DNA from 3 places in the Lysinibacillus sp. FSL H8-0500 genome. Region 1 is predicted to be linked to each of the others. Evidence: riboswitches for the same ligand, from Rfam matches in the RefSeq annotation. Region 1 holds a riboswitch; each other region holds the start of a gene.
The links. Region 1 has a riboswitch for S-adenosylmethionine ahead of metA (homoserine O-succinyltransferase). Riboswitches for the same ligand answer to the same signal wherever they lie in the genome.
Positions count from the first base shown of each region.

Region 2: it holds a riboswitch for S-adenosylmethionine, as region 1 does, so the genes downstream of both, MHB44_RS17805 (methionine ABC transporter ATP-binding protein) here and metA (homoserine O-succinyltransferase) in region 1, are expected to answer to the same signal.
Region 3: it holds a riboswitch for S-adenosylmethionine, as region 1 does, so the genes downstream of both, metK (methionine adenosyltransferase) here and metA (homoserine O-succinyltransferase) in region 1, are expected to answer to the same signal.

Region 1 is NZ_CP150292.1:2,297,513-2,308,647, forward strand. It holds gene MHB44_RS10935 (nucleotide excision repair endonuclease) at 1-54, opposite strand, end outside; gene MHB44_RS10940 (FtsX-like permease family protein) at 133-1,950, opposite strand; gene MHB44_RS10945 (ABC transporter ATP-binding protein) at 1,947-2,699, opposite strand; gene MHB44_RS10950 (sensor histidine kinase) at 2,768-3,703, opposite strand; gene MHB44_RS10955 (response regulator transcription factor) at 3,675-4,352, opposite strand; gene MHB44_RS10960 (HipA domain-containing protein) at 4,697-5,497, shown strand; gene MHB44_RS10965 (hypothetical protein) at 5,490-5,873, shown strand; SAM riboswitch class I at 6,107-6,218, shown strand; gene metA (homoserine O-succinyltransferase) at 6,307-7,242, shown strand; gene MHB44_RS10975 (endospore germination permease) at 7,285-8,394, opposite strand; gene MHB44_RS10980 (hypothetical protein) at 8,415-8,648, opposite strand; gene MHB44_RS10985 (Ger(x)C family spore germination protein) at 8,650-9,852, opposite strand; gene MHB44_RS10990 (spore germination protein) at 9,856-11,135, opposite strand, start outside.
Region 2 is NZ_CP150292.1:3,725,045-3,736,179, reverse strand. It holds gene MHB44_RS17850 (thioredoxin family protein) at 1-201, opposite strand, end outside; gene MHB44_RS17845 (3-hydroxyacyl-CoA dehydrogenase/enoyl-CoA hydratase family protein) at 557-2,941, shown strand; gene MHB44_RS17840 (acetyl-CoA C-acetyltransferase) at 2,991-4,163, shown strand; gene MHB44_RS17835 (acyl-CoA dehydrogenase family protein) at 4,273-6,057, shown strand; gene MHB44_RS17830 (arsenate reductase family protein) at 6,393-6,749, shown strand; gene gcvH (glycine cleavage system protein GcvH) at 6,830-7,210, shown strand; partial or broken gene tnpB (IS200/IS605 family element RNA-guided endonuclease TnpB) at 7,407-8,548, shown strand; gene MHB44_RS17815 (hypothetical protein) at 8,665-9,006, shown strand; gene MHB44_RS17810 (thioredoxin family protein) at 9,024-9,335, shown strand; SAM riboswitch class I at 9,392-9,495, shown strand; gene MHB44_RS17805 (methionine ABC transporter ATP-binding protein) at 9,580-10,608, shown strand; gene MHB44_RS17800 (methionine ABC transporter permease) at 10,598-11,135, shown strand, end outside.
Region 3 is NZ_CP150292.1:3,565,921-3,577,055, forward strand. It holds gene MHB44_RS16885 (TIGR01212 family radical SAM protein) at 122-1,078, shown strand; gene MHB44_RS16890 (class I SAM-dependent methyltransferase) at 1,075-1,665, shown strand; gene MHB44_RS16895 (alanine/glycine:cation symporter family protein) at 1,748-3,286, opposite strand; gene MHB44_RS16900 (alpha/beta hydrolase) at 3,412-4,218, opposite strand; gene MHB44_RS16905 (gamma carbonic anhydrase family protein) at 4,354-4,866, shown strand; gene metK (methionine adenosyltransferase) at 5,055-6,251, opposite strand; SAM riboswitch class I at 6,510-6,628, opposite strand; gene pckA (phosphoenolpyruvate carboxykinase (ATP)) at 7,073-8,659, shown strand; gene MHB44_RS16920 (prolyl oligopeptidase family serine peptidase) at 8,725-9,501, opposite strand; gene MHB44_RS16925 (NUDIX domain-containing protein) at 9,485-9,952, opposite strand; gene MHB44_RS16930 (aminopeptidase) at 10,169-11,092, opposite strand; gene MHB44_RS16935 (IclR family transcriptional regulator) at 11,104-11,135, opposite strand, start outside.

The sequences.
Region 1 (11,135 bases):
TTGCTCACGTTGACGAATGACTACATCTGGTTTTGGAAATTCAATTTTAATCAAGCTGTTCACGTTCCTCTCTATCCCTAAAGCTATATGATACCATACTAATGGTATGTTTACCAGAAAGGGAAATTTTATTTATAAATTTGTTTCCCACTCACACCTCACCCGACTATAGCTATAAAAAATAAACTGAATGACAAAGAACACAATTACCACAAGCCCTAGCTTCTGCATATAATCCCATGTATTTGGGAATCGATGAAAAAATAGATAGAAATAGTACGAGACAAGCATGACGCTTAAAAAGAAAGGGGTGAAGAAGAGGATACGTAGCTCATTGCGAATGAGTTGCTCTTTCTCTCTTCTACGTAAACCGATGCGCTCTAAAGATTGCATATATTCTTTTTGTGCTGGGAGGTCAGAAAGTACTTTGTAGAAGAGCACGATGCCGCTGGCGAGTACAAATAGCAGACCGATAAAGCTTGAGATAAAGAGGGCTAGGCCTGTGCGCTGAAAATCGCTTTCAAGTTCAAGCTCTTTGGAGGCGGGTTTGTACTGTGATGGAATTTGATCTACTTTATTGATGCTCTTTAGCTTTTTTTCATAAACCAATGCCTCAGCTTTGCTTACCCTATGCCCCAGCTTGTGTGCTGTAAAGATATTTTCTTGATAAATACTTGGGTCATCTATTACAAGGATTTCTTGTATATTATAGCCAAATAAGCTACTGTTTGTGACAGCACGTGATAGATGTTGAACGTCTTTTAAGGTCATACCGTTCCATTTTATAGGTGTTTTGAATGGCTCAAGCTCTTTGTCATTTCGAATAAGGGCAGGTGTGGTGATTTTTTCATGCATATAGTTTTCATATTGTGTTTTTGATACGACAATAATATCGAGTGGCTTTCCCCATTCGCCTTGAATCTGCCTTGCATAGTTGTCTACCACAAAATCGAATGTTTCGCTTTGTTCATCAAGCCCTTGCCAATCTTTTGATGTGACATACATATAAGAAGCTGGATTACTAGCGTCGTTCATTTCTTCTGTCGAGGCATATAGTACATACGCAAGCCCCATAAAGACAATAGAGCCACCCAGCATAATCATCACAAGATACAACGTTGTTTGGAAGGCACGTAGTCGATGTGTAACATTAGAGAAGGTCAACATCAAACGTTGGTAAAATTTGGTGGATATCTTCATTATGATATGTTTAATGACTAAAAGGCCTGCACCAATCATGAAATAAGGTGTAATCAATGTAAGCGCAACAGCTATTTTAAGTAATATTTCATGCCTATTCGCCATCGCATAAGGAATTATCCATAAGCTGCCAGCAAATAAAAGAATGCTGATAAACCCTAGAAGGTAGCTGCCCTTTGTGGCATCTTTAAGCGTTTTTGCACGGATTAATTGTACCAACGATAGACGTTTGATATAAAGCGCACTAAGGAAAAATGTGACCATCATAATACTTAAAAAGATGGCAATGGTGATGCTGAAAGATGGTGCATTCAATTGAAATGTTAATTCAGGAATGTGTATAAATTGTTGGAAGCCTAAATAAAATAGCCTGCCGAATACGATGCCTGCTAATAAACCTGTGGCAAGTGAACTGCCTGTAATAATCAATTGCTCAAAGCTAAGTAAGCGAATTACTTGCTTGGATGTCATGCCCAAAGTAATGTATGTACCGAATTCCTGTCCACGATATTTCACAAAAGATACAGTAGCGTAGGTAATAAAGATAACTGAAAATGCGGCTACCATGCTAAGTGCGAGCTGTAAGTTTTGATAATAGCTTGGTTTTAGTGTTTGAATGATGACTTTATTATACAATAGGCTCGCGAATAAAAAGAGCAGTGTCACAATCAGCGCATAGACAATATAAATAGAAATGTACTTACGTGCATGGAATAGCATATTTTTCTTCATGATGCCTTGAAAATTCAATCTTTTGCACCACCAATCGCGCTCTGTGCTTCTAAAATACGGTCAAAAAATTGTGTGTGATTGCCATTAGATACAATGGTCATTTCTAGCTTGCCGTCTTTCATAAAAATAATTTTTTTGCAGAATGAGGCAGAAAATGCGTCGTGTGTAACCATCGCGATTGTATTTGCCAATTCATTGTTTAGGCGCTTAAGCATCAGCATTAAATCATTGGCTGACTTTGAATCTAAATTGCCTGTTGGTTCATCAGCAAAAATAACGGCGGGTTCTGTAATTAATGCACGGGCGGCTGCCACACGCTGCTTTTGTCCACCTGAAATTTGAGCAGGGGCATTGTCAGCGATATGGGCAATATTTAAGTAGTTCATTAATTGTCGAGTTTTTTGTTCAACGATTTTAGGGTTCTGACGGTCTAAAATAAGGGGTAGCCCTATATTTTCTTTGACGGAAAGGCTGTCGAGTAAGTTAAAGTCTTGGAAAATATACCCCAATTGCCCCCTGCGAAATAAAGCCATTTTATCCTTTGATAACTTTGTGATATCAGTATTGGCGATAGTAATTTCGCCTGATGTCACAGGTTCAATGCCAGCAAGCATATTTAATAATGTTGTTTTTCCAGAGCCTGAGGCGCCCATAATGCCGATAAATTCTCCTGCTTCGATTGTGAGTGAGATGCCATCCACCGCTTTGACGATTGCTGCGCCAGGAAAGGCTTGGTAATGCTTGGTTAGTTTTTGGACTGTAATCATGCTCAGTCACTCCTTTCACTTTTAGCTTATCGCAGGTGCAACTTTTCTACATAGTGAATTTCGTGACCTTATCTTTCATTTTCGAAAGATAACATGGCGGTTGTGCCATTTTCTGATGTGATTGTAAGCTGATGATGTAATTGATCGGCAATTTGCTTCGCTAAAAATAGCCCGACACCTGAGGAATTGCGATAAAGCCGTCCATTTTGCCCTGTGAAAAAGGGATCAAAAATGCGTGGTAAATCTTCCATTGGAATGCCTAATCCTGTGTCTTTGATATAAAGCTGCTTGCCTTCATTGTAAATCAGTATTGTTTGCCCGTTTGTACTATATTTCACAGCATTTGTGAGAAGCTGTGTAATCAAAAACTTGCACCATTTTTCATCTGTATAAATAATTTCCTCTGTTAGTGAAACGTTAGGGAAAATGCCTTCATAAATAAAGAGCGTTTTATTGTCCCTTAATACGGCTTCAAGTATCGTTTTTATAGTGGTTTGCTTTGCCACATAATCCTGCGCAAAGTCAGCAAGCCGTAACATTTGCAGGCACTGTTCTAAATTATGTGCCATTTTCTCGCTTTCTTTTAGGATATCCTCCTTCGCCTGTGTATGGTTGCTCTCACTTGCTAGTTGGATAACGTTTACTGAAACTTTTAAATTATGAATCCACTGTGAAATAATAGCGAGCTGTTCTTCGGTTTGTAGGCTTTGTCGATTGAGCTCGTTGCGATATTGCTGATGGACTTCTTGCAATGCTTGAATCGCTATATGCGCATTTTTGACCATAGTGCCTGCCTTAGCACGTGCTAAGTTCTGTTCAAAATGCCATAGCTTCACTGCTTGTATCACGAGTGCAATGAGGAGCAAAAAACTGCTTAAAACAAAGGGATACCAAGTTTCCTCTAATGTGCCGTATAAATAAAAATACAGTGTGAGCATTGCTGTATTGGCAAAGTATAGCAAAATAAACCATTTGCTATTTTGCCATAGGCGGTGTAAAAACATAGCCGACCCCTCTTTTCGTGACAAATGCATCCACAATTTGTAGGGATTTTAGCTTGAGTTTCAAGCGTGTCATATTAACGGATAGCGTATTATCATCGACAAAATGCCCATCATCCCAAAGCTCTGTTAGTAACTCTTCTCTTGTGATGACCGTGTGAGGGCTTTGCATAAATAGCTTCATTAATTTAAACTCATTTTTACTAAGCTCTAACACCTCTCCGAGATAGGAAAGTACCATTTTATCACAGTTTAAGACAAGCGCATCAATGGCTAGCTGTGTTGTTTGTGGTGTTACTCTACGTAGCACCGCTTCGATTTTGGCAAGCAAAATGCCCATGCTAAAGGGCTTCGTTATATAATCATCAGCCCCTTGTGTAATACCTCGAATTTGTTCAGATTCATCACTTCTTGCTGATAAAATAATCAAGGGAGTTGTCAGACGTTTACGCAAAATTTTTGTATAAAAAAAGCCATCATATTGCGGCAAATTAATATCCAATAAAATTAAATCCGGCTGAATTTCTTCAATTTGCGTAAGCACATCGCCAAACTCATCAATTAAAAAAACCGTATAGTGATTGGCTTGTAAATATTCCTTGATGTACTTTTTTAACAGCTCATCATCTTCAACTACTGCGATTTTTATCATGATTTCACCTCGCATTAATGATACACCATGAAAACATTTCCTCCTAGATTAAAAAGGTTGTTGCTGGGGAGGGCACTAAAAAGTTCAAATCTCGTTCTCTTCATTTCTGTAGTATAATAATGATTCAAAAGATTTTTGAAGGTGATAATGGCACTACCGTCACATTCATTTATAATTAGTGGTAGGTATTATGAAATAAAAGATGACAATAACGATTACAGCAGGTTTTTCTAAATTTCTGTATTATATAGACCATAATGTGACGAAATGAACGAAGCCAACATAACAAATTTTTTTGATGGATAACTTCATGAAATATAGTTGGATAGAAGGATGTGAACCATATGGAGAAAGTCGTTATTCCCGCAGAAGCAGTCCAAATAATCAGTACTTCAAGTAAGGGGGATCAATCGAAATGGCATGTGAACAATAGGTGGATTAAAAAAAATACACTAGGCTATGAAGGACAGGCTGAGGTATTGGCATCCCTTATCTTATCCTGCTCTACCATAAAGGAATATGTTGCATATAGCCCTTGTGAAATCCTTTTACCGAATGGAGATACAGCTATTGGCTGTTACTCCTATGACTTTCGAGGCAAGCTACAGGAAGTTACACTCGAACGTTTATTTGAAGCCAATTTCACAACAACAGATGCCATTTTAAATCATACGGCATTATCGACAGCAGAGAAATTTGAACAGTTGATGCAACAGGTTGAAGTATTTACTGGGCTGGATGTACGAACAGAAGTGGCTCGTTTGCTTGCATTTGATGCGCTTATTTTGAACGAAGATCGTCATACAAATAATATTTTATTTCTCTATGATCCTACCAGAAAATCATGGCGACTTGCACCAATTTTTGATAATGGACTTAGTTTTTTATCGGATGAAAAAGACTATCCGCTAGGTAAGCCATTGAGCATTTTAAAAAGAAAAGTGAAAGCAAAACCATTTAATTCTAACTTCTCAAAACAGCTCGCCCTATATAGGGGACCTGCATTTATTAATAAGGCAAAGCTACTGCAATTACTTGAAACAACGGTTATTGATTTTGGACGAGCAAAGCAAGTGTTACTTTCGCAATTAAATGACCCTAGTTTTGCCCATCTTTTCTATGAAGGAAGTGATTGTGATGATTGATTATTTGAAGTTTGATGTGATGTGGATGGATGATATTATTGCACGAGTGGATTTAAAGCCTATGAATGGTGGAACACCGTATGTTATAAATTATATTGATGATTTTAATAAGCAGTTTTCACCGAATATGGAGGGGCATATTACAATCGAGGAGCTTGAGAAATGGTTGAAATGGCGCACTTTCCCTCCTACTCGTGCTAATGCGGATGAATTGTTGGAAAGTCTTGGTATGCAGGCATTTAATCGCTGGGGCATTGTGCGAAAAACGCATGGGGTGATGGCGGATGATGAAATTTGGTTGCGATTTGATGGAGAAACATTGACACATAGGGATGTTTGTTTGCGAAAAAACCTTTATTATCCTGAAGAAGCTTAATGCATAGCAACGACAGGAAATTGATGATGGATATCACGATGAAATTGTTGTTGCGGAAAATAGGCTTGATAAAATTGTAGCAGAAATTTCTTCAGTAGACTTAAACCTTTTCGTATGTTATACAACAAGATTATAAAAGTTGACAAAAGAAGTAGGGTGTTTTTCAACAGAGGAATGCTAAACCCTATTGTCAAATATTTTAAATAGTGCTACAATTCGATGTAGTTAAATAAACCTTATCAAGAGAAAGCAGAGGGATTTGGCCCGATGACGCTTCAGCAACCTCTAACAATGGTTAGAAAGGTGCTAATTCCAGCAAAGGATTTTTCCTTTGAGAGATAAGAGTGGACGTGAAAAAATCCTTCTCATTCTATCTCGTATGGAATGAGAGGGATTTTTTAATTGTAAGCAATAACAGAGAGGGGAATGCAAGATGCCAATTAATATTCCGAAAAATTTACCAGCTGGAGAACATTTACGTGAGGAAAAAATCTTCGTGATGGAAGAGGATCGCGCAAGAACACAGCAAATTCGTCCGTTAAGTATATTAATTTTAAATTTAATGCCTGAAAAAGAAAAAACAGAATTGCAATTGCTACGCTTATTAGGAAATACGCCGTTACAGGTTAATATTACCTTTTTAAATACGGCGACACATAAATCAAAAAATGTGAGTAAATCACATTTACAGCTATTTTACACAACATTCTCGCAAATTCGTCATCGTCGCTATGATGGCATGATTATTACAGGAGCGCCCGTCGAGAAAATGGAATTTGAGGACGTGAACTATTGGCAAGAAATAAAGGAAATTATGGATTGGTCCAAAACCAATGTGACATCTGTTCTTCATATTTGTTGGGGGGCACAGGCAGCACTCTATCATCATTATGGTATTGGTAAGTTTGAGCTTCCTGCTAAATGCTCAGGGGTTTATTCCCATGTTATTACCGATTTAACGGTTGATTTAGTGCGTGGTTTTAGCGATTTATTTACAGCGCCGCATTCACGCCATACTTCTGTCTCCATTGATGAGGTACGTAATCACCCTGATTTACGTTTATTGTCCTATTCAGAGGATGCAGGAGTCTTTATTGTACAATCGAAGGATAATAAAAATATTATGATTACAGGTCACTTAGAGTATGATGCGACAACATTGGCGGATGAATATCATCGCGATATGGAGAAGGGGCTTGCTACGGCAGTGCCTGTTAATTATTTTCCAAATGATGACCCAACACAAGCTCCCATCAATACATGGCGTGCCCATACGCATTTATTATTTTCAAACTGGTTGAACTACTATGTTTATCAAGAAACACCATATGAATGGGATTTGGTGGAAGAGCTTGAATATCATATTTAGTTTATCAATAAAGTCTAATTTCTTCTCGCTATGCAGAGGAAATTAGACTTCTTCCTTCTTTTGTGGCTTAGGCTTTCGAATAATAGCCACCACTAGCAATAGAATAGGCAGTAAAATCATTAGGATAAATGATAAAATAGGCCAAATTTCATTATTGTAGTTATTGGAATGAATAATATTTGGATGCACAATTTGCGATAGTCCAAGTATCATTAAGCCCATTGGCACAACAAGGGGTCGATAATCCTTGATATTTAGCATCTGGGCAAGTCCTACAACACTTGCATAGAAGTACATAAATGTTCGAATATACAGAGTCGTAATCCACATAAACGCCATTATCACTTCAATGCGCTGCAAAAAATTACCGATTGATATTCTTTGTGCAAGCGCATAGCTAGGAAATGTTCGAGCAGCAGTGTTATCGGGTCCTAAGACAAGTATGCAGAGTGTTACCATTGTTGTAAGAACAACCCCACCAATAATAGTGCCTCTATAAAAGCCTTTTTGTGCAGAATGCTGTACATTGACCGTTATTGGATAAAGCATTAATAGCACCACTAATGGAAATGAAAAGATACTTAAAAAGCGTGCAATACTATAGAGCATCGATGTTTTCGTAGCCTCCAACATCGGCTGTATATTGTCAAACGTAATTTGTGGTGCAATACAAATCACGAAAAAAATAAAAATCAAGAAAAATAGCGGAAAGAGAATTTCAGCAGAACGTGCAAAGGTTTCAATACCTAAGTAGGCTGCATACATAATAATAATGCTAAAAAGCAGAGCAAAGGCCATCGTAGGTGTTTCTGGCATAATCTCTGTTTGCATAAAAATACCAATAAAATATAATAATTCGCCTGTTGAAAGAATGGTTGTGATTAAAAAGCACATCGTTGTGAGAGTGCCAAAAAAGCGTCCTAAAATTTTCTTATTTACCTCAACAAATGTCAGGGTAGGAGTTTGCTTAGCTAGGGTTAGCAATAATTTTACAATGAATAAACTGAGTATGACACCAATACTTGCCGCAATCCACGCATCCTGCTTGGCCATATTCGTAATGCTGGCAGGGATAAATAAGATAGCCGTACCGATGGAATAGAGTATTGTAATAATGGTGAACTGTCTTGAACTAATCATTTCTTTTTCCATCTACTGACTCCTCCATGTAGCTATTTGGTGAATGACACAATATACTCTTTAATAGGTGTAAGGATAAAGGTAATAACGTCTAATGGACTTGGAATATTGATTTTAAGAGCGATTCCTATATTTAAAGCTGTGCCAATTAGTAAAAGAATAGAAAATACTACAATCGTCTTTGTGTCTTGTAGCTTTTTTAGCGTTGGAACCGATAGTAGAGCAATAATAATGGAAAGTATAATAATTGCTATTGCCAGAATCATGCTATTCTTCCTCCTTTGGCATATCTAATAAGGAGTTTTGCAGAGTGCCTATACTTTGTGTCTTCACCTTTACATCCACATTGACCTGCAATTCTGGAAACATGGTAGGCCAATCCGCTTTGATTTTTTTCCACTGCTTTGCATCAGCTCGATGTAGGGCATCACAAAATCCCAAAATATCGACTTGATAGTATTGTTGAATCGTCTCTAATGTTTTTTCAATTCGTTTCTGGATGCTTTGCGCGGTCTTTTGGTTGATATAATCCATGGTGGCACTTTCCATGAGATTGATCGTACACCCTACTTCATCCACATTTTGAATAATATTGATTTGTACATCAATTTTCGGTGTCCCACGCTCAAAAGTACCTTTTATTTTGGTATGGGATTGCGTGATTTCCATAGACAAAGTTCCTTTTTCAGGACAGGCGATTCTTTCCACCGTACTTTTAATGGTGTCGTTCAGAAAGCTAATGCTTTTACTATCTTCCTCTGATAGTAATCCCACGAATTGATTGTCTTTAAAAACAGCTAAACCTGCATACTGTAGCCAAGCAGAGGTTTTTACCCGTTGTACATTTGTTTGATCCATTCCTAATTTCCTATCACCATGGATTTCAATAGCTGTAAGAATGGCACCTCTCTCTTCTTTATGAAGCATATCGACTAATTCATCTATATTGACAGCAATTGTAGAGCCCCAAGCTTTTTCAGAGGTTCGCAGAGAATTGACCATTTTATTGGCAGGTATTTTTTCAATGGGTGTTAGTATATTTAACACTTCCTTCGCTGTCGCCTCATAGGACATAATGACATCGAAATCATTTCGAAATTCATGATCTCGTGCAATTAAATCAAGTGATTCATCAATCCCCTCTTTTGCAAGGTCCTCTCCTAACACAACGACTTGGAGATGGGAAAAATACGGCTTTCTGGCCGCAACCGTTGTCATTTTTCGGATTGCCTCAAAGATAGTCTCACCCTGTGCATGATAGGTAATGACTGGGGCGCGCTGAGTGGAGACCTGTCGTACAGAAATCTCACTAGGATCAACAATTTGCACCGTTATTTCAAAGTGATCTTCGACTTTATCGATGCCAAGTGCTACGACAATCGCTAATTCATTTAATTCACGTTTACTCCAGCATCCACTTAGAAGTATGGTAAGGATGCATAGTAAGCCAATCCCTTTTACTTTAGCCATATCTTATTCCTTTCGCCCTTTGCGGTTGATATAGGCGTGCCCTCTTACCATGTTTTTTTGATTGATCAGGCGAGGTCGTGTTCGTAACCATCGACGTGGGAGCAACAGAAATGCATCCTTTTGATCCTTTAAGATAAATGGTGCAAATGGGCTTAAATAAGGTACACCAAATGTACGAATGCTGCATAGATGAAGAATAATAAGCATAATGCCAAACATTACACCAAATAAGCCAAACATAGCAGCTATAATCATTAGGGGAAAGCGTAGCACACGAATGGTATTTGATAAGCCATAAGCTGGAAATAAAAAGCTGCAAATCGCTGTTAAGGCCACAATAATAACCATTACCGCTGACACCACACCAGCATCTACAGCGGCCTGTCCAATAACAAGAGTACCCACAATGGAGACAGCAGGCCCAATGGTTCTTGGCATACGAAGCCCTGCCTCTCGTAATATTTCAAAGGCAACCTCCATAATGAGTGCTTCCACTACAGCAGGAAAGGGCACGCCTTCTCGTTGGGCAGCAATACTAATCAGCATTGGTGTTGGTAGCATTTCCTGATGAAAGGTGGTAATCGCTACATAGAGCGAGGGAGCGACTAAGGCTAGGCTAATACCAAAAAATCGCAATATACGAATGAGTGAGCTAATAAACCAGTGCTGGTAGTAATCTTCTGCTGATTGTAGAAAAGAAGTAAATAATGCAGGTACAACCAAAACAAAGGGGGTACCATCAACAATTATTGCTATTTTGCCTTCTAATAATTCGCCAGCAATGACATCAGGGCGCTCAGAATTATAGATAGTGGGAAAGATAGAGGTTTTAGCATCTTGAATATAATCCTCAATATAGCCACTTTCTAGTATGCTATCTGTATCAATGCGATCTAAACGTGCTAATACCTCAGCGACAATTTTATCATTAGCAATGCCATTGATATACACGATGGCTACATCTGTTTGTGTGACATCGCCAATTACACGTGACTTTATCCAAAGATTAGGACTTTTAATTTTTCGACGAATTAATGCTGTATTGGTACGCAATGTTTCAGTAAAAGCTTCCTTTGGTCCTCTAATCACTGATTCGGTGGATGGCTCTGTGACAGCTCGATCTCTGGCATGTTTTGTGTTTGTAGCAAAGCCTGATGCCAAGCCGTCCAACAAGATCACGGTTTCGCCATTAAGAATTGCTTGATAGAGTGCTGTAAAATGTTCGATATTGGCGATGTCACCCACTGTTAAAAAGGAATTTCGAATATGTTGATAAATGGTTG
Region 2 (11,135 bases), 1.4 Mb from region 1:
ATCATATTTCTCTGCAATTTCTGGTAGCTCATCGCGGTTTAGCTCATACCAATCGTATTGGCTATACTCCTCAATAATTGGATCAATAAACATATTCATACGTGTGCAATCTGGACACCAGCCTGCATAGAATTTTACTAGTACCTTTTGGTCACCAGCAATCAGTTCATTAAATTGTTCTGTCGTAGTAATTGTTTTCATAGTATTCACGCTCCTTGCTTTCCATTCTACACATTTTTAGCGTAACCTGAAAGTTTTCTGTTTCGCTGTATTGCTCGCTACTTCTTGCATGCTTTTCGCTCGTAAAAAACAAAAAAAGTTATATATTGCAAAAATAAATAGTGAAAAAAGATTGCTAAATTAGACAAAATAATCTACACTAAAAACAGAAAAAGTAGTTTTATCTTCATTACCTACTGTAAATGGAGATAAGCCTTAGCTGTATTCGGTTGGAAAAGTCAACACAGGATAAAAAATCACTAAGGTAAACTTGATATTTTTTTGGTCAAAAAATGAATGGCTATTCATTCAATGGGAGAATAAGGGGGAATTGCTTGTGACTTACAACATTCAAAAAGCAGCTGTTCTAGGTTCTGGGGTGATGGGCTCTGGAATTGCAGCACACTTAGCAAATATCGGTATACCGACACTACTATTAGATATTGCACCAAAGGAACTGACGCAGGAGGAAGAGGCAAAGGGGCTTTCTTTAGAGCACCCAGCTGTTAGAAATCGTATTGTAAACGGAGCCTTGCAAAAGTTATTAAAGCAAAAGCCAGCACCACTTACTTCTAAGAAAAATTTATCACTACTAACGGTCGGCAACTTTGAGGATGATTTAGATCAATTAAAAGATGTGGATTGGATTATTGAAGTTGTTGTTGAAAATTTATCAATTAAACAAAGTCTCTATGAAAAAATTGATGCGATTCGTACATCAGGCACAATTATTAGCTCCAATACATCAGGCATTAGTATTAATGCAATGGCAGAGGGACGCTCAGATGATTTTAAAAAGCATTTCCTAGGAACACACTTTTTCAATCCACCTCGCTATTTAAAATTATTAGAGGTCATTCCAGCTGATACAACGGCACCAGAAGTTGTGAGCTTTATGAAAACATTTGGTGAGGATGTGCTTGGAAAAGGCGTTGTACTTGCAAAGGATACACCAAACTTTATTGCCAACCGCATTGGCACATACGGTTTATTAATCACTTTACAGGAAATGCTAAAGGGCGGTTACTCTGTAGGGGAAGTAGACTCTGTAACAGGTCCATTAATCGGACGTCCAAAATCGGCAACTTTCCGTACATTAGATGTTGTAGGATTAGATACATTTATTCATGTAGCTAAAAATGTTTACGATCAAACAACAGGTGAGGAGCAACAGGTCTTTGCTGTCCCTGAATTTTTGCAAAAGATGGTGGAAAACGGCTGGCTTGGAGCTAAGTCAGGTCAAGGTTTCTTCTTAAAGCAAGGAAAAGAAATTCTTGAGATGGACCCAACAACATTTGAGTATAGTCCAGTGAAAAAATTAAAAACACCTTCTATTGAAATGGCAAAACAAACACGTGGATTAGCGAATAAAGTTAAAGCATTAACCTATGCAAAGGATCGTACAGGTGAACTGCTATGGGGAATTTTTGCACCAACATTAATTTATTCAGCACAGCTACATGGTGAAATTGCAGATGATATTGTAGCTATTGACAATGCCATGAAATGGGGCTTTGGCTGGCAACAGGGACCATTTGAAATTTGGGATGCGATTGGCGTGAAGGACTCTGTAGCAAAAATGGAAGCAGAGGGTCGAGAAGTACCTGCATTTGTCAAAGACATGTTAACAAATGGCTTTGAAACATTCTATTCTGAAATAGATGGCGATTTAGCTTACTACAATGGCTCACAGTATGTGAAAGTGCCAGTCAATGAAAAAGAGATTAACTTAAAACGTTATAAGAAAAAGCATGGTGTGATTAAATCAAACACAGGTGCTAGTTTAATAGATTTAGGCGATGGTATTGCGTTGTTAGAATTCCATTCCCAGTCAAATGCGATTGGCTTAGATATTATTCAAATGATTAACTTTGCAGTGAGTGAGGTCGAGGCTAACTATAAGGGCTTAGTCATCGGTAACCAGGGGAAAAATTTCTGTGTTGGCGCAAATCTAGGGATGATTTTAGTAGAGGCACAGGATGATAATATTTTTGAGCTCGATTTCGTTATTAAATCATTCCAAGATGCTATGCAAAAAATTAAATATTGCCGTAAGCCAGTCGTAGCAGCACCATTTGGTATGACATTAGGTGGTGGCGCAGAGGTATGCTTACCAGCCACACATATTCAGGCAACAATGGAAACGTATATGGGCTTAGTAGAAGTAGGCGTTGGCTTAATCCCTGGAGGTGGCGGCAATAAGGCGCTTTATGAAAAGTTCCTAAAAGGTTTACCAAATGGCGTAGAGGTAGATTATCAACATATTGCTAATAAAGTATTTGAAACAATTGCAATGGCAAAGGTTTCAACTTCCGGTGAGGAAGCACGCGAAAATAACTTCTTAAACTTTGCGGATGGTATTTCTGTGAACCCAGATCATCAATTATACGATGCGAAGCAGGCGGCATTAGCGCTTTATGAGGCAGGCTATCAACCACCTGTGCCAACAAAGGTGCCAGTGGTCGGTGCATCAGGCTACGGTACATTACTGATTGGTGCGCAAGGACTGCTTGAATCAGGCTTTATCAGCGAACATGATTTAAAAATTGCTAAAAAATTAGCCTATGTGATTGCAGGTGGTAAGGTTCCATACGGCACATTAGTGGATGAGCAATATTTATTGAACCTAGAGCGTGAGGCATTCTTAAGCCTAGTAGCAGACCCGCTTTCTCAGCAACGCATGCAGCACATGCTGTTAAAAGGTAAACCACTTCGTAATTAATAGATGAAATAGACAATTCTTGCACATGAAACAAAGGGGGATTAATACGATGCGTGAAGCCGTTATTGTAGCAGGAGCTCGAACTCCAATTGGAAAAGCAAAAAAAGGTTCTTTAGCAACAGTAAGACCAGATGATTTTGGTGCTGTTGTAGTCAAGGAAACATTGAAAAGAGCAGGCTATGAAGGGCCGATTGATGATTTAATTTTAGGCTGTGCGATGCCAGAGGCGGAGCAAGGGATGAATGTGGCACGCAGTATTGGGGCACTTGCTGGGTTACCAGATACAACCCCTGCTCTGACGATTAATAGATTTTGTTCATCAGGTTTACAGGCGATTGCCTATGCAGCAGAGCGAATTATGTTAGGACACTCAAAGGCTATTCTTGCTGGTGGCGTCGAGTCGATGAGTATGGTGCCGATGGTGGGAAATACACCACGCTTAAATCCGACGTTAGCGGAAACAGCTCCACAATATTATATGGGCATGGGGCATACGGCTGAGGAAGTAGCTCGTCAATATAGTGTTAGTCGTGAAGATCAAGATGCCTTTGCTGTTCGCTCGCACACTCTTGCTGAAAAGGCGATTAAAGAAGGTAAATTCAATGATGAAATTGTACCAATCGAAGTGGAACAGCACTACGTAGATGAGAATAATAAACCACAAGTCAAAAAATTCACATTTAGTATGGATGAAGGTGTACGTCCAGGTACATCAGTTGAAGGTTTAGCAAAGCTGCGTCCAGCTTTTCATATAAAAGGCAGTGTAACAGCTGGTAATGCCTCTCAAACTTCTGATGGTGCAGCAGCTGTACTAGTAATGGAACGTGAAGAAGCGGAAAAACAAGGTCTTACGCCAATGGCAAAATTCCTAGGATTTGCAGTAGGTGGTGTGCCGCCTGAGGTAATGGGTATTGGACCGATTGTGGCAGTACCAAAGGCATTAGAAATTGCAGGACTATCAATAGAAGATATTGATCTATGGGAAATTAATGAAGCATTTGCCTCACAATCATTACAGGTAGTGCGCCATTTAGGCATCAACCAAGAGAAGGTCAATGTTAATGGAGGAGCCATTGCATTAGGACATCCACTAGGCGCAACAGGTGCGATTTTAACATTAAAGCTTATTCATGAATTGAAGCGTCAAGGGAAGAAATATGGCGTTGTAACAATGTGTATCGGTGGCGGTATGGGCGCTGCGGGCGTATTTGAAATTTTATAATTTTGCTAGATCAGCTTGAGGTATACTGTTTCCGGTTGCCTCCGAACATTGTACCTCAGGCTTTTCTATATATAGGGGATTACATTAGATATATTGGGAGGAATAGAAGATGACAGAAAAAACAACGGATTTCATTAAAGGCGGCGGATTTCTTATTGAAGATGTGGAATTAGATCGTGTATTTACACCAGAGGATTTCACAGATGAGCATAAAATGATTGCAAAAACAACAGAGGAATATGTAGCAAACGAAGTATTGCCAGTAGTTGAAAATTTAGAGCATCATGAATTTGAGCATTCTGTACGACTGCTAAAAAGCGCAGGGGAGCTAGGTTTACTTGGAGCAGATGTACCTGAAGAGTATGAGGGTCTTGGCTTAGATAAAGTGTCTTCAGCTTTAATTGCAGAAAAAATGTCTGTAGCAGGTGGCTTCTCCATTACACATGGTGCACATGTTGGGATTGGGTCATTACCAATCGTACTATTCGGTAATGAAGAGCAAAAGCAAAAATACTTACCTAAGCTAGCTTCAGGTGAATTAATCGCTGCTTATGCATTAACAGAGCCAGGTTCAGGCTCAGATGCGTTAGGGGCAAAAACGACTGCGAAATTAAATGAGGCAGGCACACATTATATTTTGAATGGTGAAAAGCAATGGATTACTAATGCAGGCTTTGCAGATGTTTTTGTTGTCTATGCAAAAATTGATGGCGAGAAATTCTCTGCCTTTATCGTAGAACGTGCCTACAATGGTGTTTCGGTGGGCCCTGAAGAAAAGAAAATGGGCATCAAATCTTCATCAACTCGTACATTAGTGCTAGAGGATGCGGAAGTACCTGTTGAAAACCTACTAGGCGAAATTGGCCGTGGGCATGTCATTGCCTTTAATATTTTAAACATTGGTCGTTATAAATTAGGTGTTGGGACAATTGGTGGCTCTAAGCGTGCATTAGAGCTTGCGATTCAATATACAAACCAACGTCAACAATTTAAAACAAAGCTTTCTGACTTCAATTTAACAAAAGAGAAACTATCAACAATGGCTTCTCACTTATATGCATCTGAATCATTAAACTATCGTACAGTAGGTTTATTTGAGGATCGTTTAAGCCAACTAAGCCCTGAGGAGCAAAAGCAAGGAAAAGTTATTGCAGGAGCCGTTGCTGAGTATGCGATTGAATGCTCTATTGCCAAAGTATTCGGATCAGAAACATTAGATTATATTGCAGATGAAGCAGTACAACTACATGGTGGTTATGGCTTTATGGCTGAATATGAAGTAGAGCGTATTTATCGTGATTCTCGTATTAATCGTATTTTCGAAGGTACAAATGAAATTAACCGCATGATCGTACCTGGTACATTTATGAAAAAGGCGCTAAAAGGTGAGCTGCCATTATTACAAGTAGCGCAAAACTTACAGCAAGAGCTGCTAATGTTAATGCCAGAGGATATTGGAACAGAGCCATTAGCACAAGAAAAATATTTAGTGAAAAATGCCAAGAAAATTGCTGTATTAGCAGCAGGTTTAGCAGCACAACGCTTTGGTGCCAAGCTTGATCAAGAGCAAGAGGTATTGGTAAACATTGCGAATATTGCGAACCAATTATTTGCAATGGAATCCGCAGTGTTACGTACAGAAAAGGCAATTGCTCGTGATGGCGCTGAAAAAGCACAGCAAAAATTACTATATACGCAAATTTTCTGCCAAGAGGCATTCGCAGAAATCGAAAAAGAAGCAAAGGATACAATTCTTGCTTCAGCAGATGGCGATGCAGCACGTATGACATTATCGGCATTGCGTAAGCTAACACGCAATAATCCATACAACTTAATCGCCAAGAAACGTGAAGCTTCCGTAAAGTTAATTGAAGCAGAAAAGTATATTGTTTAATTATATGATAATGCGAAACCTAGCTCCCATTTCTTAATAGGAGCTAGGTTTTTTGGGGTGAAGAAGATGACATTGTAAAATGGATAGAGGCTCTAAATAGATGGATAGAAGAGCGAAAGTGACGGATAGAGCTCCAAAAGTAGCGGATAGCCTAAGAGAAACGGATAGCAGCTTTAAATAAATGGATAGAATGGCAAAAGTGATAGATAGAAGCCCGAAAGTACAGGATATTCGGCCAGTAAACCATCATTAGAACCCCCAAAATAAGAGAAGTTCCACCCTTCAAAACACTTATGATGGTATACTACAGAAAAAGACAGTAGAGGAGCATTTTAATGACGATTCAATTTATTCATTATCCAAAATGTACAACATGTAAAAAAGCACAAAAGTGGTTAAATGATCATGATATTTCCTATGAAGAAATACATATTGTAGAGCAAACGCCAACAAAGGATGAAATCACAGCATTCTGGCAAGCGAGTGGGCAACCTTTGAAGAAGTTTTTTAATACATCTGGCATGAAATATCGTGAGCTTGGATTAAAGGATAAGCTTGCTGAGATACCAGAGGAGGAGCAGCTTGAACTACTTGCTTCTGATGGTATGCTCATTAAACGCCCAATTGTGACAGATGGAAAAAAAGTAACTTTAGGGTTTAAAGAATCAGATTTTGAACAAGCTTGGAAATAACCGCATTTCTCCTTGTTTTTATAGGAGAAATATGGCACACTGAAAATGAATCGATTACATATTTATGGAGGGGTTTTGGCATGAGCACACCGAAAGATTTACGATATTCTGAAGAGCACGAATGGGTAAAAGTAGAAGATGGTAAAGTACGTATCGGTATCACACACTTCGCACAATCTGAGCTAGGAGATATCGTATTTGTGGAGCTTCCGCAAGTTGGCGATGAAATCAAAACAGATGATCCATTTGGCAGCGTAGAATCAGTAAAAACAGTTTCTGAACTATACGCACCAATCTCGGGTACTGTTGTTGAAGTCAATGCAGATTTAGAAGATAACCCAGAATTCGTAAATGAATCACCATATGAACAAGCATGGATGATTGTTGTAGAGCCTGCTGATGCATCAGAAGTTGACAAACTTATGACAGCAGAACAATACGAAGAAATGATTGCAGAATAAGACAAGCTATAATCGAAAAACGTCGGCAACTACCGGCGTTTTTTATCGTTTTCCGACAGAAGACGCCCGCTTCAAGGCATGTGTGGGGCGTAGCCGAATACGTAAGGGGCGATAAATGGCGGTTGGTGATAGCCAAAGCCACTCCCTTTCGGTTAAAATAGAAACAAACATTCGGGTAAAGAGGGAGGTGTTTCGTGTGTTGGTCAACAAAGCATACAAATTCCGTATCTACCCAAACAAAGAACAAGAAATCCTCATGGCTAAAACAATCGGTTGTTCGCGTTTTGTCTTCAATTATTTTTTAGCACGTTGGAACGATAAACAGACAAAGGATTCACTTACCATTCATGTTCTGCCGAATTAACGCAGTTAAAAAAAGAATTCGTATGGTTGAAAGAAGTAGACAGCATTGCGCTTCAATCCTCCCTTAAAAACCTTGCGGATGCGTATGCACGATTTTTCAAGAAACAGACTAAAGCACCACGTTTCAAGTCTAAAAACAATAAAGTACAATCCTACACAACAAAGCACACGAACGGCAATATTACGATTGTAGGAAACAAAATCAAGTTACCCAAACTTGGATTCGTCAAGTTTGCAAAAAGTCGTGAAGTTAAAGGGCGTATTCTTAACGCTGCAATCAGACGAAATCCAAGTGGTAAATATTTTGTTTCAATTCTTGTGGAAACAGACGTGCAACCACTAGAAAAAACAGGTTTTTCTGTCGGTATTGATGTTGGTCTTAAAGATTTTGCGATTCTTTCTACTGGAACGGTGTATAAAAATCCAAAGTTTTTCCGTTCACTTGAAAAGAAACTGGCGAAAGAACAGCGTATTTTGTCAAGGCGAAAAGAAATGGCATTGCAGCAAAAGAAGTCGTTAGAGGAAGCAAGAAACTACCAAAAACAAAAGGTGAAAGTCGCGCGCATTCATGAAAAAATAGCGCATGCAAGAACAGACTATTTGCAAAAAATCTCTACTGACATCATCAAAAACCACGATGTCATCGGTATCGAAGATTTGCAGGTGTCAAATCTGTTGAAGAACCATAAACTAGCGAAAGCAATTAGTGAAGCATCATGGTCGCAATTTAGAACGATGTTAGCGTACAAAGCAAAGTGGTATGGCAAACAGGTAGTGGCTGTATCTAAAACCTTTGCAAGTTCTCAATTATGTTCAGTTTGTGGCTACCAAAACAAAGACGTTAAGCATTTAAATCTTCGTGAATGGGATTGCCCTTCTTGTGGCACACATCATGATAGAGATAGGAACGCAGGACAAAATCTGAAAAACGAAGCGATAAGGCTTCTAACCGTAGGAACTACGGGGATAGCCTAATCCATAACTGGCGGTGACGCTGGTGTTCTTAGGAATCTCCCACTTCAATAACTAAGTGGGGGTAGTTCAATATATACTGACTTATAAGTGGGGATGTTTAAAATGGAGGTGGCGTAATGTTCCAGGGAAAATGCTTGATAGTAGAGGGGCGCTCAGATAAGCTTCAGATTAAGCCTATTTTGAAGGAGAATGTTACAATACTATGTACGAATGGTACAATTGGTGTGCATCAATTAGAAGAACTTCTTGATCCGTATGAGGGCTGTGAGCTTTTTACTTTTTTCGATGCAGATACTTCAGGTGATAAACTACGTGCATTAATGGACAGACATTATCCAGAGGCTGAGCATTTGCGTACAATGCCTACCTATAAGGAAGTGGAGACGACACCAAGAAAAGTGTTAGCAACAATTTTATTGCGCGCTCACTTCTCCATCCATAATGAATATATTTTGTAAGTAAGGTTGCGTGAATAATGGAAGAATGGTCAATAAAGCAGTGGGAAACGGCTATACAGTCGGGAGAGCAAGCTGCATTTTATTTATATACGCCGATTTGTGGCACGTGTGCAGTGGCTTCAAAAATGATGTCAATTGTTGAACAATTAGTACCACAACTACAATTAGGCCAAGCCAATATTAATTTTGTCGAGCAGATTGCCTATGAGCATCAAATTGAAAGTGTTCCCTGTTTGCTCGTCTGTAATGGCGGAAAAGTGACAAATAAAATATATGCTTTTCAATCCGTACCATTTTTATATGAATTGTTGAAAAAAGCAATTGACTGAACTTTGCCGGCATGGTAAAGTAACACATAGATTACAAAAACATTAAATATATCGAACTCTTATAAAGAGTGGCGGAGGGAAGTGCCCTATGAAGCCCGGCAACCATCACAGCGTGAAAAGGTGCCAAATCACCCAAAGATTTGTCTTTGAAAGATGAGAGAACGGTTAAACGTATAAGTACGGTAACCCCTTCTGCTTGTCTCTGAGTGAAGGGGTTTTCTATATGAGAAAAGGAGTATTGGCAATGATCCAGCTTCAAAATATTACGAAGAAATATAAAACAGCAAATGGTGAATTAACAGCAGTCAAAAACGTAGACCTCTCTATCGATAAAGGTGAAATTTTCGGTATTATCGGCTATAGTGGTGCTGGTAAAAGTACGATGATTCGCTTATTAAATGGATTAGAGAAACCAACAGCAGGAACAGTAATGGTGAACAATCAACAATTTTCATCCATTAAAGGGCAAAAACTTCGAGCTGCTCGACAAAAGGTAAGTATGATTTTCCAGCATTTCAATTTACTGTGGTCGAGAACTGTTGCCGAGAACATTGCTTTTCCTTTAGAAATCGCGGGTGTTTCCAAGGCTCAACGTGAAGCACGAGTGAAGGAATTGATAGCACTTGTTGGCTTAGAGGGACGTGATAAGGCCTATCCCTCACAGCTCTCTGGTGGACAGAAGCAGCGAGTAGGCATTGCACGTGCATTAGCCAATAATCCAGAGGTTTTACTATGTGATGAGGCAACCTCTGCGCTTGATCCTGAAACGACAGATGCGATTCTTGATTTACTTGTGGATATCAATGAACGCCTAGGCTTAACCATTGTGCTGATTACCCATGAAATGCATGTGATCCGCAAAATTTGTCATCGTGTAGCTGTTATGGAAGCGGGCGAAATTGTAGAACGTGGCGAGGTATTGCAAGTTTTCCAATCACCACAAGCAGCTATTACGAAAAAATTTGTAGCGCAAATTACAGATACAAAGGAAACGCTAGAGACCGTGGCACAAATCAAAGCCAATTATCCAACTGGCCAGCTTGTGAAGCTTATCTTTGTCGGTGAAAATACAGAACAGCCTGTTATTTCACATCTTATTAAACAATTTGATGTGGAAGTTAGCATTGTTCACGGTAATATTTCACAAACAAAGAATGGGGCATACGGTACATTAATTGTACAAGTTGACGGTTCACAGGCAAATGTCGCTGCAGCACTTAATTATTTAAATACAGTTGAAGTACAAACGGAGGTGATTGCACATGCTAAGTAATCTCTTTCCAAATGTAGACTGGGAAAATATGTGGGAGGCTACATATGAGACGCTGTATATGACAGCTATCTCAACGGTTGTAACATTTATTCTAGGATTAGTGATTGGAATCGTATTATTTTTAACAAGCCCCAATCAGCTCTGGGCCAATAAAATTGTCAACTTTTTAACCGGTTCCCTTGTAAATATTTTTCGCTCTATTCCATTTATTGTGTTAATTATTTTATTAATTCCATTTACAAAATTTTTACTTGGTACAATTCGAGGAGCCAATGCGGCATTACCAGCATTAATTATTGGGGCAGCCCCATTCTATGCACGTATGGTTTTAATAGCTTTACGTGAAATTGATAAAGGCGTGATTGAAGCGGCTCGCTCAATGGGTGCAAAGACATCGACAATTATTTGGAAGGTACTCATTCCTGAATCTTTGCCAGCATTAATTTCAGGTATTACCGTAACGGCTGTTGCACTTGTTGGCTATACAGCAATGGCAGGGATTATCGGGGCAGGAGGTCTAGGAAACT
Region 3 (11,135 bases), 1.3 Mb from region 1:
TCGTTAAAAGTACAAGAAAAATAAGATTACCTTTTTACAAGTATTTATATAGAAGTCTTGCCTTTCCTCATGACGGAACGACATGCTCATGATAAAATAAGGCGTTAGAGGAGTGAAATAAATGACAGAAATCAATTTTCCTTTTCCTTCTGAGGGGAAAAGATACTATACATGGAATCGTTATTTGCGCGACCAATTTGGTCATAAGGTATTTAAAGTAGCATTAGATGCGGGCTTTGACTGTCCAAATCGTGATGGCACAGTTGCTTTTGGGGGCTGTACATTTTGCAGTGCAGCAGGCTCTGGCGATTTTGCAGGCAATAAGGTAGATCCCATCGATGTGCAATTTGCTGAAATTCGAGATAAAATGCATCAGAAATGGAAAGATGGTAAATATATGGCCTACTTTCAAGCCTATACAAATACACATGCGCCACTACCTGTATTAAAGGAAAAATTCGAGGCCGCCTTAGCACAAGACGGTGTTATAGGATTATCCATTGCTACTCGCCCTGATTGTTTACCAGATGATGTCGTTGAATATTTAGCGGAATTAAACGAGCGCACATATTTATGGATTGAGCTTGGTCTTCAAACAGTCCATGAAAAAACAGCGAATCTTATTAATCGCGCACATGATTTTGCAACCTATGTAGAAGGGGTTGACAAGCTACGGAAACATGGGATTCGTGTTTGCTCTCATATTATTAATGGTCTACCTCTCGAGGACTATGACATGATGATGGAAACCGCAAGAGCCGTAGCCAAACTAGATGTCCAAGGGATTAAAATTCACTTGCTTCATTTATTAAAAGGAACGCCAATGGTTAAGCAATATGAAAAAGGGATGCTAGAATTTTTAGATCAGGATGTTTATACAAAGCTTGTAGCTGACCAACTAGAAATCCTACCACCTGATATGGTGATCCATCGTATTACAGGGGATGGACCAATCGATTTAATGATTGGACCGATGTGGAGCGTTAATAAGTGGGAAGTATTAAATGGTATTGATGCCGAGTTAGAACGTCGTGGTAGCTGGCAGGGAAAATTTCACCAAGCTGAGGTTGTAAAATGAAACTACAACGCGTTTTACAATATGCACAGCAGCTATTAAAAGATAGTGTGCAAGAGGGGGATACAGTGGTAGATGCCACTGCTGGCAATGGTCATGATACACTATTTTTAGCACAGCTTGTTGGAGATTATGGGCAGGTTTATGCCTTTGATATTCAAAAGGAGGCAGTCGATACAACCCTTCTTCGTCTTTTAGATCATGGCTTAGAGCATCGAGCACTTGTACTAAATAAAGGCCATGAGGAAGTCGCCAGCTTTGTCCATAAGCCCGTAGCTGCGGCCATTTTTAATCTTGGCTACCTACCTGGCAGTAACCATACTATTATTACAAAGCCAACAACCACTCTGCAAGCACTACAAGATTTACTAAGGCTCTTAAAAGTTGGCGGCTTAATTGTGCTTGTGATTTATCATGGGCATCCTGGCGGTAAAGAGGAACGAGATATGGTCATGGACTATGTTCGTCAGCTTCCACAAAAATATATACATGTCTTAAAATATGAATTTCTTAATCAGCAAAATGACCCGCCTTTTGTCATTGCCTTAGAAAAAGTGAAAGAATATCCGAAGCCTGAAATCGTTCAATGATTTCAGGCTTTTATTTCGATAAATGTTATAAAAAAGCTATCTATTAGCATTGTGTGAACTAATAGATAGCTTTTTAGATTAATTATTTATTTTTGCGCTTTTCATTATAATCCACCCAGAAATCTGCACCTTTGATGCCTAGCTTACGAGGATCAAAGACAGGATCTTTGCCTTCTTTTTTCTGCTTCTCGTAATCTTTTAAAGCAACGATGGCTGGTTTCATGACAATTAAAATTCCGATCACATTGGTCCAAACCATTAAGCCAAGACCTACATCTCCCATAGCCCATGCTAAATCAGATGTACGGATTGTACCATAGAAAGCTGCTACTAAAATAGCAATCTTTGCAAGCCAAATACCTATTTTTTCAGCAGAGCCTGATAAGAGGTAGGCAACATTTGTTTCTGCAATATAATAATAAGCCATGATGGTTGTAAAGGCAAAGAAGAATAATGCCACCGCTACGAATGGACCTCCAAATCCTGGTAGTGCATCATCTACAGCATATTGTGTATAAGCTGCACCCTCTTTGATTGATTGTGCAAAGGAAATTTGTGCATCGCCTGAATACTCATCTTTACCAAACTCACCTGTGAAAATCGTTGGATAAACTTCATATTCCTTTGCATCATGCTCCACAACAATTTTATCTGCCTTTTCATCATGGACATTGTACATTCCAGTAAATAAAATCATAAATGCTGTTGCCGAACAAATTAATAATGTATCGATATATACAGAAGCCGCTTGTACAATCCCTTGTTTTGCAGGATGTGATACTTCTGCTGCCGCTGCAGGGTGAGCCCCTGTTCCTTGACCTGCCTCATTTGAGTAAATACCACGTTTTACACCCCATGCAATAGCAGAGCCAATAATTCCCCCAAAGATTTCTTGTGCACCAAAAGCGCTTGAGAAAATTAATGCAATAACAGATGGAATTTCCGAAATGTTCATCGCAATGATAATAATCGCCATAATTATATAGGCTGCAGCCATAAATGGTACGATAACTTGTGCAGCATTCGCAATTGATTTAACCCCACCGATAATAATAGCACCTAATAACACAACAATAATAACACCTGTAATCCAAGGCGCTAAACCAAAAGCATTTTCCACAGCCACTGAAATGGCGTTTGACTGTACACCAGGCATTAAGATTAGCATTGCGATGACTGCTACAACCGCAAATAAAACCCCAAACCATTTTTGACCTGTACCTTTTTCGAGATAAAAGGCTGGTCCACCACGATATTCAGTATCTTTCTCTTCTTTATAAATCTGTGCTAATGTGGACTCTACATAAGCTGTTGCCGCACCAATAAAAGCGATCGCCCACATCCAAAAGACTGCACCAGGACCGCCCATTCCGATTGCTGTTGCCGTACCAGCAATATTACCTGTACCTACACGGCCTGATAAAGCGATAGACATCGCCTGGAAGGATGAAATCCCTTTTTCTGATTTTTCACCTTTAAACATTAAGACAAACATATCCTTAATATGCCGAACTTGCAGAAACTTGGTGATAACAGAGAAAAAAAGACCAATTAATAGGATTCCGTAAATAAACCACGGACCCCATAAAATATCATTTAACTTCCCAACAATTACTTCCATATTACTCCCCCAATTCAAATATTATTACTTTGAATCATTATAGTATTACAATTTTCCGAAAATTGCAATATTATATTCAAGTAACAATATTTAAGTAGATATGGTAGTAAATAGCATGTTTAAAGTTACTTAATGATATAACCAATTCTTCGAAGACCATTGTTAAGGAAATCACGCGTATACATAAAAATTTCATCACGCTCTACTTCATGAAATAAATTATGATAACAATTTTCCCATTCTTTAAACTGAAATTCTGTAAATGCTTGCTGATGAAGCCAATTTCGTGTTTGGCGTGTTTCTGTAATGCTATCCTTTGCTGCCGTCATCATTAGTATAGGTACATTAGGAAATTCTTCCTTTGGCATAAACACTAAATTTCGCATCATTTGCTGTAGCTCACGATACCATTTCACTGTGACAACTGATGTAAAGGGTCTTTCATCCTTCATTTCTTCTCTTCCTTCAACATGACGCGTTAGTTTTTCAAATGTAATCGGATGCGTCATCTTTATATTGGCTGTTATGGTACTTAAGCTTGTTAAAGCATTCGTTAATTTACCTGGTAATAGCTTTAACTGTAGCCAAGGCGATGTTAAGATAAGACCAGCACATTCATACTGCTTTTTATGCATGGTATGAAGAATTAATGTTGCTCCAAGCCCATGTCCAATTAAAAAGGTTGGTAAATTATATGAAAAAGCATTTTCAATTAAATTCCTTGTATACTTATTGTACAATTTAAAATCCTCATCATGGACACGACCAAATCCTGTATTTACCCCATGATTCGGTAAATCTCCCATGACTATGTGGAAGCCTTCCATTCTTAGTTTTTCTATAAGCCATGCATACCAACGGTGATTCTCATAAGCACCGTGAAGAATAGCAATCACAGCCTTTGCTTGTCCATCAGCTTCCCATTTCCACATTCACATAGTCCTCCTAAAAAATAATTACATAATGATTATATCGACATCCATGGTACTTTTTAATTTTATATTTTCATAAAGATGTGTATTTGATACGATAATACTACATCTATAGAAAGAAAAGAGGCGATTTTCATGATTTATCCATTTAAAGATAAAATGCCAAAGATCGATCCATCTGTTTTTATTGCTGATTACGCAACAATTACTGGTGATGTAACTATTGGTGCTGAGACAACCGTGTGGTTTAATACGGTCATTCGAGGCGATGTATCCCCTACTATTATTGGCAAACGCGTAAGCATCCAAGACTTATGCTGCTTACATCAAAGTCCAAAATATCCGTTAATTATTGAGGACGAGGTAACGGTAGGACATCAAGTGACTTTACATAGCTGTACAATTCGAAAAAATGCCTTAATTGGCATGGGCTCTATTATATTGGACGGAGCAGAGATTGGAGAGGGTGCATTTATTGGAGCAGGAAGCTTAGTGCCTCCTGGTAAAGTCATTCCTCCAAATAGCTTAGCATTAGGTCGTCCAGCAAAGGTTGTACGTGAATTAAATGCTGAAGATAAAGAGGATATGGAGCGCATCGTACGTGAATATGCTGAAAAGGGCCAATACTATAAATCCCTTCAAAAGTAAAAGTGTAAATACTGATTATCAAAAAATGGGTTAATGATTAAAATTAGGATGAAGTAGGTTAAACTCTTAAAAAGCGCGAGAAACCCAATGGTAACATTGGTTTCTTGCGCTTTTTTAAGCTAGTCCATTTTTCAATTATAGTATCTTACAATAACTTTATAATTACTTTATCGCTTTAGCTCAATAGTTTATAAACGTGCTTTTTCTCGCAGTGCATCGGCTTTATTTGTTTGCTCCCATGGTACCTGTAAATCTGTACGACCAAAGTGACCATATGCCGCAGTTTGCTTATAAATCGGACGACGAAGGTCAAGCATTTTAATAATACCTGCTGGACGTAAATCAAATAGCTCACGTACCCACTCCACAATCTCGCTTTCTGTTACTTTTCCTGTACCGAATGTATCAACAGCAATGGAAACAGGCTGAGCAACACCAATTGCATAAGCAAGCTGTACCTCAGCGCGCTCTGCTAAGCCTGCTGCTACGATATTCTTCGCTACATAACGAGCTGCATACGCTGCTGAACGGTCTACCTTTGTTGCATCCTTACCAGAGAATGCACCGCCACCATGACGCGCATAGCCACCGTATGTATCAACGATGATTTTACGTCCTGTTAAGCCAGCGTCTCCCTTAGGTCCACCGATCACGAAACGACCAGTTGGGTTGATGAAATATTTTGTGTTCGCATCTAATAACTGACTTGGTACAACTGGTGCAATAACAAATTCTTTTAAATCGGCTTGAATCTGCTCTAATGTTACCTCTTCATCATGCTGCGTTGAAATAACAATTGTGTCAACACGTACAGGTATATTATGCTCATCGTACTCTACTGTTACTTGTGTTTTACCATCAGGACGTAAATAAGCAAGCTCACCAGACTTACGCACCGCTGTTAAACGGCGTGCTAATTTATGTGCTAGGCTAATTGGTAAGGGCATTAGCTCTGGTGTTTCATTACATGCATAGCCAAACATTAAGCCTTGGTCACCTGCACCAATTGCTTCGATATCTGCATCTGTCATAGAGCCTTCACGTGCCTCTAATGCTTGGTCAACACCTTGTGCAATATCAGGTGATTGCTCACCTATCGCCACAAGCACTGCTAAGTTTTCTGCATCAAAGCCATATTTACCACGTGTATAGCCGATTTCTGCTACAGTATCACGAACAATACCTTTAATATCGACATACGTAGAAGTCGTAATTTCCCCTGCCACTAAGACTAAACCTGTTGTGACTGTTGTTTCACACGCTACACGTGCATTTGGATCTTCTGTTAAAATAGCATCTAAAATAGCATCCGAGATTTGGTCACAAATTTTATCTGGATGTCCCTCTGTTACACTTTCTGATGTAAACAATCGACGGTTTGTCATTTAGTTTTCCTCCTATTTACTTTTACAAAAGTATTGGTGTATGAATACGGTACTCATTACCCATGTCAAGTCCGCTCCGAAGGATTGAACTCTCAAGCCGTTACTGCTGCTTTTAACACGAGGGTTTCGAAAGATCCGTCATTATAATAAGGAAAGAACTATAGAGGCAGCCCTTTACATTGATTTTTAACAATAAAAAAAATCCTTTTCTCACGTTGTTTTACATGAGGAAAGGACTAATGACTACGCAACCTTTCACTCTTATCGTTCAAGGGTATGCCCCTTGCATCAGGTTGGCACCAACGCATGTCGTGAAATAGTTCATGCAGGTTGCCGGGTTTCACAGGGCCTGACCCTCCACCAGCTCGGGATAAGAGTATCCGTTCAATAACTCATGTTACTGAAAAGGTCGACTATTGTCAAATATTTTCTAATACGTGACTATTGTTTATTATTTTCCGCAATTACACAGTTCCACACTTCTGCATGTAATGTTTTTGACATAAAAAGAATATTATTATCATAAAACCCTTTAAATTTGGATGATGATGGAAATAAAAGCAAATTCAACCCTACAATATTTCTTACTCAGTGTGTTAACATATGTGTGACCCTATTTTCAAAATAAATTACAGTAGGATTGAATGAATTCTACTCGAAAAACATTATTTTTTGTCAGTTTATTGAAAAGTAATAAAAACTCGAAAATAATTTCTTAATTAGTATAGATTATTTAGGTAATTGTGTTATACTATTTTTGAAATTAAGAAAAAATCCCTCAGAATCAAGGGAATATTATAAAAAAGGATGGTATTTAATCGATGAATTCAGTAGAAATTGCAAATGAACTGAAGGAATTATTAAACGGTGGCAATGTTCAAGTTCAACTTTCAGTACCACAATTAGCAGAAAAGGCTACATCTCGTGGTGAAGCAATGTTAACGGTAGATGGCGCAGTTCGTGCAGAAACTGGCAAATACACTGGTCGTTCACCTAAAGATAAATATACAGTAGAAGAGGAAAGTACAAAAGATCAAATTGACTGGGGAAAAGTCAACCAACCAATTTCTTCTGAGGTGTTCGATAATTTATATGTGAAAGTCATCAAATATTTAAAAGAACGTGACGAATTATTTGTATTCAAGGGCTTTGCAGGTGCTGACAAAGATTCACAATTAAGTATTCAAGTTATCAATGAATATGCTTGGCACAATCTGTTCGCTCATCAATTATTTATCCGTCCAACTGAAGAGGAGTTAGCTTCTCATGTTGCAGAGTTCACTGTTGTCTCAGCACCTAGCTTTAAAGCAGACCCTGCGATTGATGGGACAGCTTCTGAAACATTTATCATCGTATCGCTTGAAAAGAAAGTTATCTTAATCGGTGGTACTGAATATGCCGGTGAGATGAAAAAATCTATTTTCGGTATTATGAACTACTTATTACCACAACAAGGTATTCTTTCTATGCATTGTTCAGCAAACGTTGGGGAAGCTGGCGATGTAGCATTATTCTTCGGTCTATCTGGTACTGGTAAAACAACATTATCTGCTGATCCGGAACGCAAACTAATCGGTGACGATGAGCACGGCTGGTCTGATAATGGCGTCTTCAACATTGAAGGTGGTTGCTATGCAAAAACAATCAATCTTTCTGCTGAAAAGGAACCAGAAATCTACAATGCCATTCGCTTCGGTTCAGTTTTAGAAAATGTAATCGTTGATCCAGAAACACGTGTTTGTAACTATGATGATGGTTCATTAACAGAAAATACGCGTGTGGCTTATCCAATCCAATACATTGACAATATTGTTGACCCATCTGTTGCAGGTCATCCACAAACAATTATCTTCCTAACAGCGGATGCATTTGGTGTATTACCACCAATCAGTAAATTAACAAAAGAGCAAGCAATGTATCACTTCCTAAGTGGCTTCACATCTAAACTTGCTGGTACAGAACGTGGTGTAACAGAGCCAGAACCAGTATTCTCTACTTGCTTTGGTTCACCATTCCTACCACTTCCAGCAACAGTGTATGCTGAAATGTTAGGGGAAAAAATTGATAAGCACGGTGCGCAAGTATTCCTTGTAAACACTGGCTGGACTGGCGGCGAGTATGGTACAGGTAGCCGTATGAAGCTTTCTTATACACGTACAATGGTACGCGCTGCTATTGATGGTAAATTAGCAAATGTTGAAACAACACAAGATACTGTATTTGGTTTACATATTCCAACAGCTGTTGAAGGTGTACCATCAGAAGTATTAAATCCACGTGAAGCTTGGGCAGATAAAGCAGCATATGATGCAAAAGCTGCTGAACTTGCAGGTCTATTCAACGAAAACTTTAAGAAATTCTCAGATGTTTCGGAAGCCATCACTAAACTTGGTGGTCCATTACAATAATAACTAACAAAAAAGACAAAGAGAATGAATCGTTCTCTTTGTCTTTTTCATTTTTACAGCCATTGCTATTGTTGCTTCATCCATTGGCATAGAGCACGAACCGTTTCTCGGTTTTTGGCAGGTGGATATTGATGGGCATAATCCTGTTCATACCACGTTTCATAAGTTTTATTGGCATCCTCTAAGAAAAATGCAAGCTGTCTAGCATGCTCGATATCTACATTTTCATCACGATAGCCATGAATAATCAAAACTGGCGCTGTAATATGCTCTATCTCAAATAAGGGTGTTCTGGCATCATATGCTTCTGGTACACGATTAGGTGTCCCTCCAATAACGCGCTTCATCATGCGCCGCATATCTGTACGTTCCCAATAGGTGGCTGTTGCATCTGAAACACCAGCCCATGTCACAACAGAGGTAATATCCTTTCGTAAAATGGCTGTCCAAAGTGCCATAATGCCTCCACGCGAAAAGCCAAAAACGTGGATATGATCATTACAAAATTGCTTTAAAACATCTACTGCATAAACCGCATCATAACGGTCTGCGCCTGCAAATTCATCTCGACCTTCCCCACCTCGATTACCACGGTAATATGGGGCAAAAACAACAAACCCCTGTGCTGCAAATTGGGCAATACGGGAAGCTCTTACCATGCCAATACTTTGCATGCCTCCTCTTAAATATAAAAAGCCATCATATGTACCTTCTGCCTTAGGCTCAGCTAACAAGCCTTTGATACGCAAACCCTGTGACAAATATGTAACTTCAAATAAACGTATGGCTGGATTTGGTGAGGGATAGGCACGCTTGGCAACGATTTCACCATTGTTTGTCACGACGTTTCAACTCCTCCAGCATTCTTTTCATTCCTTCATCTTTCATATGAAAGCTTAAGTTCGGATGATTCACAAACTCTTCATCAGCAAGCCAAAGCATGCCTGCTGTTTCTAAATCAAATTCAATCTGCTCCTGTCCTGCAAACTGTGCTGTAAAAACTGTTTTACAAAATAATACCTTATCATGAACAGCATATTCTGCAAACCATTGAAGATTTTTTACATGGACACCTGTCTCTTCAAATACCTCTCGAATAGCTGCCTGCTCTACTGTTTCCCCTTCCTCTAATTTCCCCCCCGGGACTTCTATACCACGATGCTTATGAATAGTGCAGAGCCATTTATTTTCATGCTTTAAAAAAACGAGGACATGTTTGGGCTCTATTTCAAATTCACCTCTCGTAAAACTCAAATCTACTTGTAAACCATGTAAATCGGTAAATGTTAGCATATCTTTTACCTCACATTCTTTTATGATACATAACAGCCGCAATTCTCTTATTAATTGCTTCTATTTTATGGACAATGCCTAGCCTTAATTCCTATTTGGATGGCAAATCGTTTACTTCCTCTAGTTAACTATAGTGTAATTTTACAGAGACAAGCAACTTTAAACTACAGTCAAGTAAAGCAAAAAAGCGTGCTTCATCTGAAGACACGCTTTTACTTACAGCACTTGCTGACCATCAAAATAAACAATTGGGCTTTTTACAACACAATCAATATGAACATCTGCTGCATTTGCTCCACCAAAAGGTACATTACTGCCAAATGCTATATGGATCGTACCATATACTTTCTCATCCTCTAGTACATTACCGCATAGGATAGCACTTTTGTTGGCTCCGATGCCAAACTCTGCAATGATTCTGCCATTCCCTTCACCAAGTAACGCCAGTAATTGTGGACCATCAGAACCAATTGCCTCTTCTAGGCGACCGTTACGTATTTTTAACAATAGCGGCTCCTTCAAAACGCCGATATTGGCGATTGAACCATCTACTAAAATCTCTCCATTGGCAGACGTTTCTATAGGGGCAACGTAAGATTCTCCAGAAGGAATATTACCGTGCTCACCAGCTTGACGAATAACACCTGTTGAACGAATTCCTAAACGGTTTTCTACACTAAATGTTAACTCATACCCATCCTTGACAATGCGAATATCTTTTGCCGCATCAAGTAAATGAACATATTTTTCTACCATTGCTTCAATCTCCTGTGCATCCGCATGAAGGGCGCCTTGCTCTAGCATCTCCATTGTCACACCTGGCATTGTTGCGACACGTCCACCTTTTTCACAGGCATTTTTACGAGCCAGCGTATGTGTTAAGGAGTGAGAGGTAATACAAAGTGCAACATCAGCATTTGCCATCAGCTCAGACACTGGATGGATTGGCTCCTGTCCAGATTTCTCTAATAGGGGCATCACCATCAACATTGTATTTGCTGTAATCGATAGCCCAGCTTCATAAAAGATTTTCGCAATGTCTTGTTTGTGACTATCTGTCAAAATTAATAGTGACTCTGACGCTTGAACATTTAAATTGCCTTTTAAAATATTGAGTGCAATATCATATAAATGCTGCATAATCGGGCTCCTTAATTAAAATTCAAATGATATCTACGGATAA